Regions from separate parts of the Kitasatospora sp. NPDC093102 genome, predicted to be linked through region 3. Evidence: riboswitches for the same ligand, from Rfam matches in the RefSeq annotation. Region 3 holds a riboswitch; each other region holds the start of a gene.

Region 1 (3,793 bases), on a different contig from region 3:
CTGTCCAAGGTGCTCTGAGCCCGTACCGTCGGCGCCCGGCAGGCCCGTCCTGCCGGGCGCCGACACTTTCCCGACCCGGGCAACAGGTCGGAGCCCCCGCACAGGTAATAGGCTGGAGGGAGTCAGCCCGTTACCAAATCCTGGAAGGACCCCTGTGGAGCTCGCCGCCTACGCCGATCTCGCCGTTCGGCTGGTGAACACCGAGGAGCCCGAGCGCGGCACCGACACGCTGACCTCCGTGGAGGCGGTGCGCGGCCTGTTCTCCGACTCCTCGCGGGCCGCCGCCCTCGCCGACGAGTCCGACCTGCCCCGGCTGCGGGCGGTGCGGACCCGGCTGCGCGGGGTCTTCGAGGCCGCCGCCGACGGCGACGAGGTCCGCGGCGTCGACCTGCTGAACAGCCTGCTGATGGAGTACCCCGTCAGCCCGCTGATCTCCGGGCACGACCACCTGGACGACGCCGGGCGGCCGCGCTGGCACCTGCACCTGGCCGACAACTCGCCCACCGCCACCGCGCACTTCAGCGCCGTCGCCTGCATGGGCCTGGCCGTCCACCTGACCGAGCTGGGCGCCGACCGGCTCGGCATCTGCCAGGCCGCGCCCTGCCGCAACGCCTACCTGGACACCTCGACCAACCGCTCCCGCCGCTACTGCTCGGACCGCTGCGCGACCCGCGCCAACGTGGCCGCCTACCGGGCCCGCAAGCGCCAGGAGGCGGAAGCCGCGGCCCGCGCCTAGCCGGGAACGCGCCCTAGACCTCTTCCACCCAGACGCCGAGCCGACGGGCCAGGCCCGGCACCCGGGCCAGCCGCGGGGCGAGCAGCAGCCGCTCCAGCCGTCGCCCCGGCGCCAGCCAGGCCGGGCTCGGGCGCAGCCGCAGCAGCGCCCGGCCGAGCACCAGCTCGTCCGGGACGGCGCCGTAGCTGCGGCTGTCGCTGTCCACCGGGCGGTTGTCGGAGAGCAGCCACCAGCCCTTGGCCCGGCGCTCGGCGGCCCGCTTCACCACCAGCAGGTCCTGCTGGAACGGGTGGCGGAAGACCACCACCGCGCCCGGCCGGATCGGCGCGCCGTAGCGGACCAGCAGCTGGTCGCCCTCGCGCAGGGTCGGGACCATCGACGGCCCCGCCACGTCGACCAGCCCGAACGGCAGCGCGCCACCGTCCCGGCCCTGCCTCCCGGCTCCGGCGCCCTCCGGCCGCGTGCTCCGCGCCACGACTCCTCCTCCCGATCCGCCCGCCCCCAGTCTGCCGCACGGACCGCCACCTGCTCGATGTCCGGAATACCCCGTTTCCGGGTCCGTCTTTTGCCCTAGGCCCGCCGCCCGACCGCGAAACCGGGAGGGCGGAAGGGTAATCTCGGGCGCGGGAAGACGATCTAAGGAAGGACTCCCATGTTCTCTCGTCTGTTTGCACCGCGCGCCACCGCCCACGCCCACTGCGACCTGCCCTGCGGCGTGTACGACCCGGCGCAGGCCAAGCTCGAGGCCGAGTCGGTCAAGGCCACCCAGGAGAAGTACCAGGCCAACGAGGACCCGCACTTCCGCGCCCGCGCCATCATCATCAAGGAGCAGCGCGCCGAGGCCGTCAAGCACCACATCTCGGTGCTGTGGAGCGACTACTTCAAGGCCCCGCACTTCGAGAAGTACCCGCAGCTGCACCAGCTGATCAACGACACCCTGAAGGCCGCCTCGGCCGCCAAGGCGTCCACCGACCCGGCCACCGGCCAGGCCCTGCTGGACCTGATCGCCGAGGTCGACAAGATCTTCTGGGAGACCAAGCAGGCCTGAGCCTGACGCGTCGCCACCCGGCCGCCCCCGTCCGCACCGCCGGACGGGGGCGGTCGTGCGTTCACGTCCGGTCCGACGCGGTAAGGGTTGCCTGCCCTGAGCGGCTGTTATGCTGCCAGGGCGTCCGAGGGGGAAGTCCGGTGTGAATCCGGCGCTGACCCGCAACGGTGAGCACGGCCCGTACCAGCCCGTACGACCGCGCCAGCCCGATCGCCCTCGGTCGCCGACCTCCCGACAACTCGCCGCGGACTGCGAGGGGAACGGCGCCCCGGCACGCCTCCGGCCCGCGCCCGCCCCGGCGCACCCGCGGCCCGAGGCAAGGCGCACCCGTGAACCGTGCAGTCGGCCCGCCCGCTCGTCGAATACCCGTCGTCCCGCTCGCCGCCGGCCTCGCCGCCGCGCTGCTGCTCTCGCTGGTCTGCGGGGTCGCCCTCGGCTCCTCCGGGCTCGGCCTGCCCCGCGTGCTGCGACTGCTGGGCGCCGGGCTGACGGGCGGCCGGCTGGACGCCGGCGAGGCGGCCGCGTACGCGATCGTCTGGGAGATCCGGCTGCCGCGCACCGTGCTGGCCGCCGTGGTCGGCGCCGGTCTCGCCGCCTGCGGGGTCGCCGTCCAGGCGCTGGTGCGCAACGCGCTGGCCGACCCCTTCGTGCTCGGCATCTCCTCCGGCGCGGCCGTCGGCGCCAACGCCGTGCTGCTGTTCGGCGCCTTCGCCTCGCTCGGGGTGTGGGCGGTCTCCGCCTCCGCCTTCGGCTCCGCACTGGCCGCCATGACGCTGGTCTACCTCGCCGCCCGCACCGCGTACGGGCTCACCCCGCTGCGCCTGGTGCTCACCGGCACCGCCCTGTCCTACGGCTTCTCCGCCACCACCACCCTGATGGTCTTCGCCGCCGACCGCGGCGAGGCCGCCCGGGACGCCATGATGTGGCTGCTCGGCAGCCTCGGCGGCGCCACCTGGGGCAAGGTGCCGATCGCCGCCGTCACGGTGCTGGCCGGCCTCGTCCACCTGACCTGCGCCGCCGGGCGGCTGGACGCGCTCGCCATGGGCGACGAGACCTCCGCCTCGCTCGGCGTGGACCCGGACCGGCTGCGCCGTGAGCTGTTCGTGGTGACCGCCGCCGTCACCGGCACCGTGGTCGCGGTCAGCGGGGCGATCGGCTTCGTCGGGCTGCTGGTGCCGCACCTGGCGCGGATGCTGGTCGGCGCGGGGCACCGCCGGGTGCTGGTGATCGCGCCGCTCGCCGGGGCGCTGCTGCTGGTCTGGGTGGACATCGCCTCGCGCACCCTGCTGGCACCCGCCGAACTGCCTGTCGGGGTGTTCACCGCGGTGCTCGGCGTGCCCGCCTTCCTGGTGATGATGCGCCGCCGCGGCCAGGCCTTCGGAGGCACCCGATGACCGGCGTGACCGAGGCGGCCGGCATGACCGGTGCGACCGGACCGGCGCAGGCCCAGGACCTCGCCGTCGACGCCGTCTCGGTGGAGCTGGCCGGCACCCGGCTGGTCCACGAGGTGAGCCTGGCAGCCGCCGCCGGGCAGGTGGTCGGGCTGGTCGGCCCGAACGGCAGCGGCAAGTCGACCCTGCTGCGCTGCGTCTACCGGGTGCTGAAGCCGGCCGGCGGCGTGGTCCGGCTGGCCGGCGACGACCTGCACGCCCTCACCGCCCGCGAGACGGCCCGCCGGGTGGCCGCGCTGACCCAGGAGCACTCCGCCGAGTTCGACTTCACGGTGGCCGAGGTGGTCGCCATGGGCCGGCTGCCGCACCGCCGCGGCTTCGGCGCCCCGGCCGAGGGGGACGGGGAGCGCTGCGCCGAGGCGCTGCGCAAGGTCCGGGCCGGGCACCTCGCCGAGCGGGGCTTCCTGAGCCTGTCCGGGGGCGAGAAGCAGCGGGTGCTGTTCGCCCGCGCGCTGGTCCAGGAGCCGCGCCTGCTGGTGCTGGACGAACCCACCAACCACCTCGACATCGCGCACCAGTTGGAGGTGCTGGCGCTCGCCCGCGAGGCCGGTCCGACGG
Region 2 (3,793 bases), on a different contig from region 3:
TCGCGAAGTGGTCGATGTGCAGCTCGCCGCGGGCGGCGCGGGTCTCGCCGTACGCCTCGTGGCGGCCGAGCTGCTCGGCCAGGTCGGCGGAGCGCTCGTACGCGGTGAGCATGATGCGCTCGGCGATCAGCGTGGACAGCTGCTTCGCCTCGGCGGAGTCGAAGTCGATGCGCAGCTTGAAGAAGACGTCCTGGAGGCCCATCACGCCGAGGCCGACCGGCCGCCAGCGGGAGTTGGACGTCCCGGCCTCGGTGGTCGGGTAGAAGTTGATGTCCACCACACGGTCGAGGAAGGTCACGGCGGTGCGCACGGTGGCGTCCAGCCGCTCCCAGTCCATGGCGTTGATCAGGTCATCGGCACGGGCATCAAGAGCCACGTGGGCGCCGAGGTTGACCGAGCCCAGGTTGCAGACGGCGGTCTCGGAGTCGTCCGTGACCTCCAGGATCTCCGTGCACAGGTTGGAGGAGTGCACGGTGCGGCCCGGCAGCGCGGTCTGGTTGGCGGCGCGGTTGGAGGCGTCCTTGAAAGTCATCCAGCCGTTGCCGGTCTGCGCGAGGGTGCGCATCATACGGGCGTACAGGGTCTGCGCCGGGATGGTGCGGACGGCCTTGCCGGCCAGCTCGGCCTTGCGGTACGCCTCGTCGAAGTCGGCGCCCCACAGATCGACCAGCTCCGGCACGTCGGCCGGGGAGAACAGCGACCAGTCCTCGTTGGCGTTGACCCGGCGCATGAACTCGTCCGGGATCCAGTGCGCCAGGTTGAGGTTGTGGGTGCGGCGCGCCTCCTCGCCGGTGTTGTCGCGGAGCTCCAGGAACTCCTCGATGTCGGCGTGCCAGGTCTCCAGGTAGACGCAGGCCGCGCCCTTGCGGCGGCCGCCCTGGTTGACGGCGGCGACCGAGGAGTCGAGGGTGCGCAGGAACGGCACGATGCCGTTGGACTTGCCGTTGGTGCCGCGGATCAGGCTGCCGCGCGAGCGGATGCGCGAGTAGGACAGGCCGATGCCGCCGGCGTGCTTGGACAGCCGGGCGATCTGCGCGTAGCGGTTGTAGATCGAGTCCAGGTTGTCCAGCGGGGAGTCGAGCAGGTAGCAGCTCGACATCTGCGGGTGGCGGGTGCCGGAGTTGAAGAGCGTCGGCGAGGAGGTCAGGTACTCCAGGCGGCTCATCAGGCCGTACAGCTCGGCCACCTCGCGCACCGACTGCTCGCTGTCGCCGACCGCCAGGCCGCAGGCGACGCGGAGCAGGAAGTGCTGCGGGGTCTCGATCACCTTGCGGGTGATCGGGTGGCGCAGCAGGTAGCGGGACTGCACGGTGCGCAGGCCGAAGTACTCGAAGCGGTCGTCGCCCGCGGCGTCGACCAGCCCGTCCAGGGCGGCGGCGTGCTTGGCGACGAAGGCCGCGGTGGTGTCGCCGATCAGGCCCTCGGCGTGGCCGACGGCGATCGAGGCGGAGAAGGACACCGAGCCCTGGCTGGTCGCCTCGTCGACGATCTCCAGCGCGAGCAGGCGGGCGGCCAGCTTCGAGTACTGGGGGTCCTCGGCGATCATCGACGCGGCGGCGTCCACGGCCAGCCCGCGCAGCTCGGCGAAGTCCGAGCCGGCGTGGCGGCCGCGCAGCGCGGCGGCGGCGACATGGCCGGGGTCCACCTCGGTGAGGTCGGTGCTGCGGTCGGTGAGCAGCCGCAGCAGGGCGCCGCCGGGGTCGGAGACCGTCGGGTCGGTGAAGGCGGTACCGGAGCCCTGGGCGGGCAGGGTGGCTGAGGCGGCGATGGTCAAGGCGCTCTCTCCTGGCGGCGATCGGCGGCGGTGATCGGGGGCACCGGGCCGATCTGGGCAGGGGAGCACGGCGCGAACGCAGACGGCGTCGCGCGACGGTGACTCCCCGGCCCGCCCGCGAGGCCCGGAGGGGGTACTGCTGGTGCCGGCGCGGCCTCTGCGGGAGGGCCGTGGCGCACACTGTTCGGCAGGTCATCGGACTCGCGGGTACGGCTGCTGGAGCCGCCCGCACACCGCTGCGGGGCAGTCCCGGATTCGCACCGGGTTCCCCTGCATCGACAGCAGGAGTGAGCATACATGTAGTGCCGCCGGACTGCGGCGGCACCATATGTTGTGCCTGTCGTGTCGCGGATGTGCGTAGGCCGGGCGGCCGGTCAGTGCTTGAGATAGACCTTGTACGTACTCGAATCGCCGGTCGGCGACGTGAATTGGGCGACCAGCCGGTAGTGCCCGGCGACGGCCAGGGCCTCGCTCAGGGCCCGGTCGGTGGCCCTCGGCGCGGTGCTGTCGAGGACGACCATCGTGAACCAGCCGTCCCGGATCGCGGCCACGCTGCCGTCGTCGCCGTGATGCTCGACCCCGGCCCCGTCGCGGTACTCCGTGCCGGTGCGCGCGGAGACCCACTGCTCGGGCTTGGAGACGCTGCCGAGGTAGTACTCGGCGAGTCCGTCGACCTCGGTGAGGTAGCGGCCCTGGGGCTGCGTGTGGGCCCGCAGGACGGCCAGCAGGCGGCCGGAGTCGGGCCCGTTCTGGTAGCGCAGGGCGGACTGCTCCAGGCCGAGGGCGAGCAGGGCGACCCAGACCAGGATGCCCAGCTGGGGATGGCGGAAGTGGGCACCGACCAGCCGGGTCAGGCCGACCCCGGCGAGCGGGGCGGCGAGCAGCATGCCGTAGCCGAGGTGGCGGAACAACGCGCCGGAGGTGCCGGTCCACAGGTGGGCGGCGGGGATCAGCAGGGCCGTGACGGTCAGGGTGGCCCCGAGCAGGGCGCGCCGGCTCCGGGAGGTGGGGACGGCGTCCTTCTCCGGTGCGTCGTGCTCGTTCATCTGCTCGCGGCGCGCGTAGGCGATGGTGCCGGCCACCGCGAGGACGGTGAACAGGCCGGCCCACTGGAGCGTGCCGAGCAGGATCGAGCCGGTGGAGCCGGGGGCGTTGCCCTGCGAGGGCGACCATCCGGCGACCTTGCCCAGGGTGCCGAACGGCAGCAGCAGGACGAGGGTGCCGAGGGCCGCCAGCAGCGCGCGCACGGCGGCCGGGCCGGCCCGATGGTACGGCCGGGCGCAGGCGAAGGCGAGAGCGACCAGCGCGGGGACGGCGAAGGCCGCGGAGTAGGCCACGGCGCAGGCCAGTGCCGTGGGTGGGGCGGCGAGCAGGGCCATGGCCGGGTGGCGGCGGGCGGTGAACACCGTGGTCCAGGCCGCGACGGCGACCAGCAGGACGGCGAGGGACTCGGGCGCGGCGTAGAAGCCGACCACGACGGTGGACTGGAGGACGGCGTACACGGCTATGGCGCAGATGGCGACCCGCTCGTTGAACAGCCGCCTGGTCAGCGAGTACAGCAGCACCGTGGTCAGCAGCGCGAAGCCGAGGCTGAGCAGCCGGGTGCCCCAGATGCCGTTGGCGTCGGCGGCGGCGCCGGCCAGCGGCGGGTAGAGCCAGGGCGAGCCGTGCACCCGGTCGACCAGGTCGGTGGTGACCGGGGTGCCGTGCAGCAGGTGGGCCAGCTGCTGGCGCCCGACGACCATGGCGGCCGCCTCCTCGGGGTGCGCGGCGGCCAGCAGGCGCAGCGAGAGTGCGGCCTGGACGGTCAGGACGGCGCCCAGCAGGCCGCGGGCGATCCAGCGGCGGCGGGGGCTGGGGCCCGGGTCCCAGCCGATCGCGGGGACCTGCGGGATGGTGTACGGGGCCAGCTCGACGCCGTCGGGGTTGTCGACGGGCACGGGCGTACGGGGCTCCGGGCCGTCCGGCGGGGGGACGTCCGACACCGGGCCGGCGGGGTGCTTCGGGGTGGGGGAGAGG
Region 3 (3,793 bases):
CGACGGTGTCGGCGAGCCAGCGGGTGGCGGGGCGTTCGGCGTGCACCTCGGTGCGGGCGAGGACCTCGGCGGTGTAGCGCAGGGCGTCGCCCGGGTGTTCGTCGGTCAGGGCGTGGAAGCCGCGCGGGGTGTGGTCGTTCGGGTCGAAGGGGTAGCGCCGGAGGCTGACGTCCGTGCCCTTGCTCGTGCCCTCGACGTCGTACGCGGTGGGCCCCTCGGTGGCCGCGGGGCATGGGACGGGCTTGGGGTAGGGCAGGAGGGCCGGTTCGTCCCGGGGTTCGTCCAGTCCTTCCAGGAAGGAGTAGAGCAGCGGGCGCAGCAGCCGGGCGGACTCGCCGCGGTGGGCGAGCGATCGGCCGGTGATGCCGCTCAGGTCGGCCGGGTCCTGGGCCAGGACCAGTTCGAGTTGGGCGGCGAGGTCCCCGTCCGGGTCGAGGACGGGTGCGGCCTGGCCGAAGGCGTAGCTGGGGGAGCGCGGGTCGAGTTCGGCGGCGCCGGTGGCGACGAGCACGGTGCGGTGGTCCAGGGCGGCGCCGTAGACGGTGACCGAGCCGTGGTCGCCGATCACGCAGTCGGCGGCGACGAGTGCGGCCTGCCAGCCCTGGTGGGGCGGGATCAGGCGCAGGCCCATCCGGCGGGCGTCGTCGAGCAGCGCCTCGGGGTCGTGGCGGCTCCACACGTTGGGGTGCAGGACGACGGCCACCGTGTACTCGTCGGCGGGCAGTTGGCGGACCAGCCGCTGGGGCAGGTCGGGACGGCTGCCGAATAACGAGTGCTCGCTCCAGGTGGAGCTGACGACGACGAGCCGTCGGTCGCCGGTGGCGCCGAGCGCGGCGCGGTAGCCGTCGCGGGAGCGCCGGCTGCCGAGCATCCGGTCGAAGCACGGGTCGCCGACCACCTTGGCGACGTCGAGCGCCTCGGGGCAGGAGATCCGCAGCCGGTCCAGCTGTTCGGGGTGGGAGAGGCCGAGGACGTCCACGAACACCCGTCCGCGGTGGGTGAGTTCGTTGCGGGACAGGCCGGCGGCGCTGATCGTGTCGCCGGTGGACTCGGTGACCAGGCGGTTGTAGCCGGCGCCGTGCGGGAGGACGACGAGGCGGGCGTCCAGGCGGTGCATGGAGGAGTGGACGGCGCAGGCGACGGCCAGGTCGAAGTGGCGGCGGACGGCGTCCTCCCAGTCCAGCACGGTGAAGCCGGGCAGGCCGTGGAGGTACTCGTCCAGGGCGCGGTCGGCGAAGGCGGAACCGGGGTTGACGGTGAAGTAGAGGTCGATGCCGTGCGGGCCCAGCAGGGAGAGGACGTCCAGGACCCGGGTGGCGGAGGTGAGGGTGCGGGCGACCGCCAGCACGCGGGCCTTGACCGGGTCGGTGTTCCAGCGGTCGGCGGGCCAGGCGTGGGGGTGGGACGGCACACCATGATCGTACTGGCAGGGGCGGCCTCCGGCGCGCCGCGCCCTTCCCGGGAATCGGCCGGCCCGAGGGGGAGTCAGCCCGCGGCCGCGCTGGGTTCGTGGTGCTCGGCGGCGGCGCACTCGTCCAGGAGGGGGCGCATGGCGTCGTCCACGAGCCGGTAGCGCACCACTCGTCCGTCTCGGTCGCCGGTGACCACGCCGGCCGTGCGGAGCAGCCGCAGGGCCTGGGAGACGGCGGGGTCGCGCATGCCGGTGGCGACCGCGAGGTCGGTGACGGCGAGCGGGCCGGCCCGGTGGAGGGCCAGCAGCAGGGCGAGCCGCCCGGGGTCGGCGAGCAGGGAGAACCGCTCGGCCCAGGACCGGACGTGCGCGGGGTCGCCGATCGCGGCGATGGCCTCGCAGACCCGGTGCCCGTCGATGGTGCGGTGGCCCGCGCGGTCGGCCGGTACGAGATGCATGCGGACATTCTTGCAGGCGGATCCCTGTGATCCTGGACACCTGCGCAGGTGCGCAGCCTTGCACGGGTCGGGCCCGGCCCCTACGGTGTAGCCCGCCGTGGTGCTCGGGAAGACCGGTGACGGACCCTCAGGGGTCCCAGCCCGGAGCGGCCCTCGCCACTGTGATCGGGTCGTTCCTCCGCCTGCGGAGGAACGTCGGCCGTACCCACGGAGCCACTGGGCGCCTCGCGCGCCTGGGAAGGCGGGTACGGGCGTCCCGTAAGCCAGGAGACCGGCCACGGCATCTCACGAGGTTTTCCACGAGGTGCTGGAGCGTGATCTGCAGATGACCCTGCCCGAAACCGTTGCCGCCGGGGCGAAGACGGCCCCTTCCGTCCTGCCCGCCTTCAGATGGCGGCGCGAGGACACCGTCCGTACGGCCGGGTTGATGACGGTGATCCTGGCCATGCACGTGGTGGCCTTCGGAACGCTGATCTTCCTGGTCGCACCCGAGAAGTACGCGGTCGGCACCCAGGTCTTCGGGGTGGGCCTGGGCATCACCGCGTACACCCTCGGCATGCGGCACGCCTTCGACGCCGACCACATCGCGGTGATCGACAACACCACCCGCAAGCTGATGGCGGACGGCAAGCGGCCGGTCTCGGTGGGCTTCTGGTTCGCCCTCGGGCACTCCTCGATGGTGGTGCTGATGGCCGCCCTGGTGGCGGGCGGCGCGCAGTTGGCGAACACGCTGATGGACGACGAGTCGACCACCCACAAGTGGCTCGGGATGGTCGGCACGACGGCCTCCGGCGCGTTCCTCTACCTGATCGGCGCGCTCAACCTGGCGGCGCTGCTCGGCATCCTCAAGGTGTTCCGGGCGATGCGGGCCGGGCGGTTCGACGAGGAGGAGCTGGAGGCGCACCTCGACTCGCGCGGCTTCATGGCCCGGGTGCTGAACCGAGCGACCCGTTCGATCACCCGGCCGGGGCAGATGTTCCCGGTGGGCATGGTGCTGGGCCTGGGCTTCGACACCGCGACCGAGGTCACCCTGATGGTGATGGCCGGCTCGGGTGCGGCCTCCGGCCTGCCCTGGTACGCGATCGTCTGCCTGCCGCTGCTGTTCGCGGCCGGGATGAGCCTGTTCGACACCCTGGACGGGACGTTCATGAACTTCGCGTACCAGTGGGCCTTCGCCAACCCGGTCCGGAAGGTGTACTACAACCTGACCATCACTGGTCTGTCGATCGCGGTGGCCTTCATCATCGGCACCATCGAGCTGGTCGGGGTGCTGCACGAGAAGCTCGATCTGACCGACCCGGTCTCCGGGTTCATCGCGGACATCTCGCTGGACAACGTCGGCTACGCCATCGCCGGGCTGTTCGTGGTGGTCTGGGCGATCGCGATCGGGTACTGGAAGCTCGCCCGGGTCGAGCAGCGCTGGACGCCCGAGAACTCGTGACTCAGGCGGCCGCGAGCAGCAGCGTGCCCGCGACGGCGAGCTGACCCTGGTCCACGACGGTGCGGACCATCCGGTGCCGGCCGGCGGCACGGTCTCCTTCGACGCCTCGTACGCGCACGTCTACCGCAATACGGGGGAGCGGGTGCTGCGGCTGACCATGGTGGTCTCCGTCCCGCCGCCGCGCTGAGCCGTCGAGCGGACGGAACGGCGCCTCCCCGGGCTCGGGGAGGCGCCGTTCGTGTGTGCGGGGTCAGCGCTCCTCACGGAAGTCGACGTGCCGGCCGGCCGCCGGGTCGTACTTGCGCAGGACCATCCGGTCCGGGTCGTTGCGGCGGTTCTTGCGGGTCACGTACGTGAAGCCGGTGCCGGCGGTGGAGCGGAGCTTGATCACCGGGCGCAGTTCGCTGCGGGCCATCGGGCGTCCTCCTGGGGTCCGGGGTGCCGGGTCTCGTGCGTCGGGCCGGGACCGTACACCGAAATGGA

Evidence for each region. A riboswitch is a leader RNA that binds a small molecule or an ion and turns the genes downstream of it on or off. The one in region 3 is predicted to bind cobalamin.
Region 1: another riboswitch for cobalamin. It lies ahead of AB0O11_RS06855 (iron ABC transporter permease); the one in region 3 lies ahead of AB0O11_RS12760 (HoxN/HupN/NixA family nickel/cobalt transporter).
Region 2: another riboswitch for cobalamin. It lies ahead of AB0O11_RS06710 (ribonucleoside-diphosphate reductase subunit alpha); the one in region 3 lies ahead of AB0O11_RS12760 (HoxN/HupN/NixA family nickel/cobalt transporter).

What each region holds. Positions count from the first base shown of each region.
Region 1 is NZ_JBFBFA010000003.1:260,159-263,951, reverse strand. It holds gene AB0O11_RS06875 (amino acid ABC transporter ATP-binding protein) at 1-18, shown strand, start outside; gene AB0O11_RS06870 (CGNR zinc finger domain-containing protein) at 155-736, shown strand; gene sodX (nickel-type superoxide dismutase maturation protease) at 750-1,112, opposite strand; gene sodN (superoxide dismutase, Ni) at 1,389-1,784, shown strand; cobalamin riboswitch at 1,852-1,991, shown strand; gene AB0O11_RS06855 (iron ABC transporter permease) at 2,114-3,178, shown strand; gene AB0O11_RS06850 (ABC transporter ATP-binding protein) at 3,202-3,793, shown strand, end outside.
Region 2 is NZ_JBFBFA010000003.1:226,181-229,973, forward strand. It holds gene AB0O11_RS06710 (ribonucleoside-diphosphate reductase subunit alpha) at 1-1,750, opposite strand, end outside; cobalamin riboswitch at 1,943-2,102, opposite strand; gene AB0O11_RS06715 (glycosyltransferase family 39 protein) at 2,149-3,793, opposite strand, start outside.
Region 3 is NZ_JBFBFA010000007.1:126,961-130,753, reverse strand. It holds gene AB0O11_RS12770 (hypothetical protein) at 1-1,411, opposite strand, end outside; gene AB0O11_RS12765 (metalloregulator ArsR/SmtB family transcription factor) at 1,486-1,869, opposite strand; cobalamin riboswitch at 1,951-2,164, shown strand; gene AB0O11_RS12760 (HoxN/HupN/NixA family nickel/cobalt transporter) at 2,195-3,310, shown strand; partial or broken gene AB0O11_RS12755 (cupin domain-containing protein) at 3,342-3,497, shown strand; gene rpmG (50S ribosomal protein L33) at 3,561-3,725, opposite strand.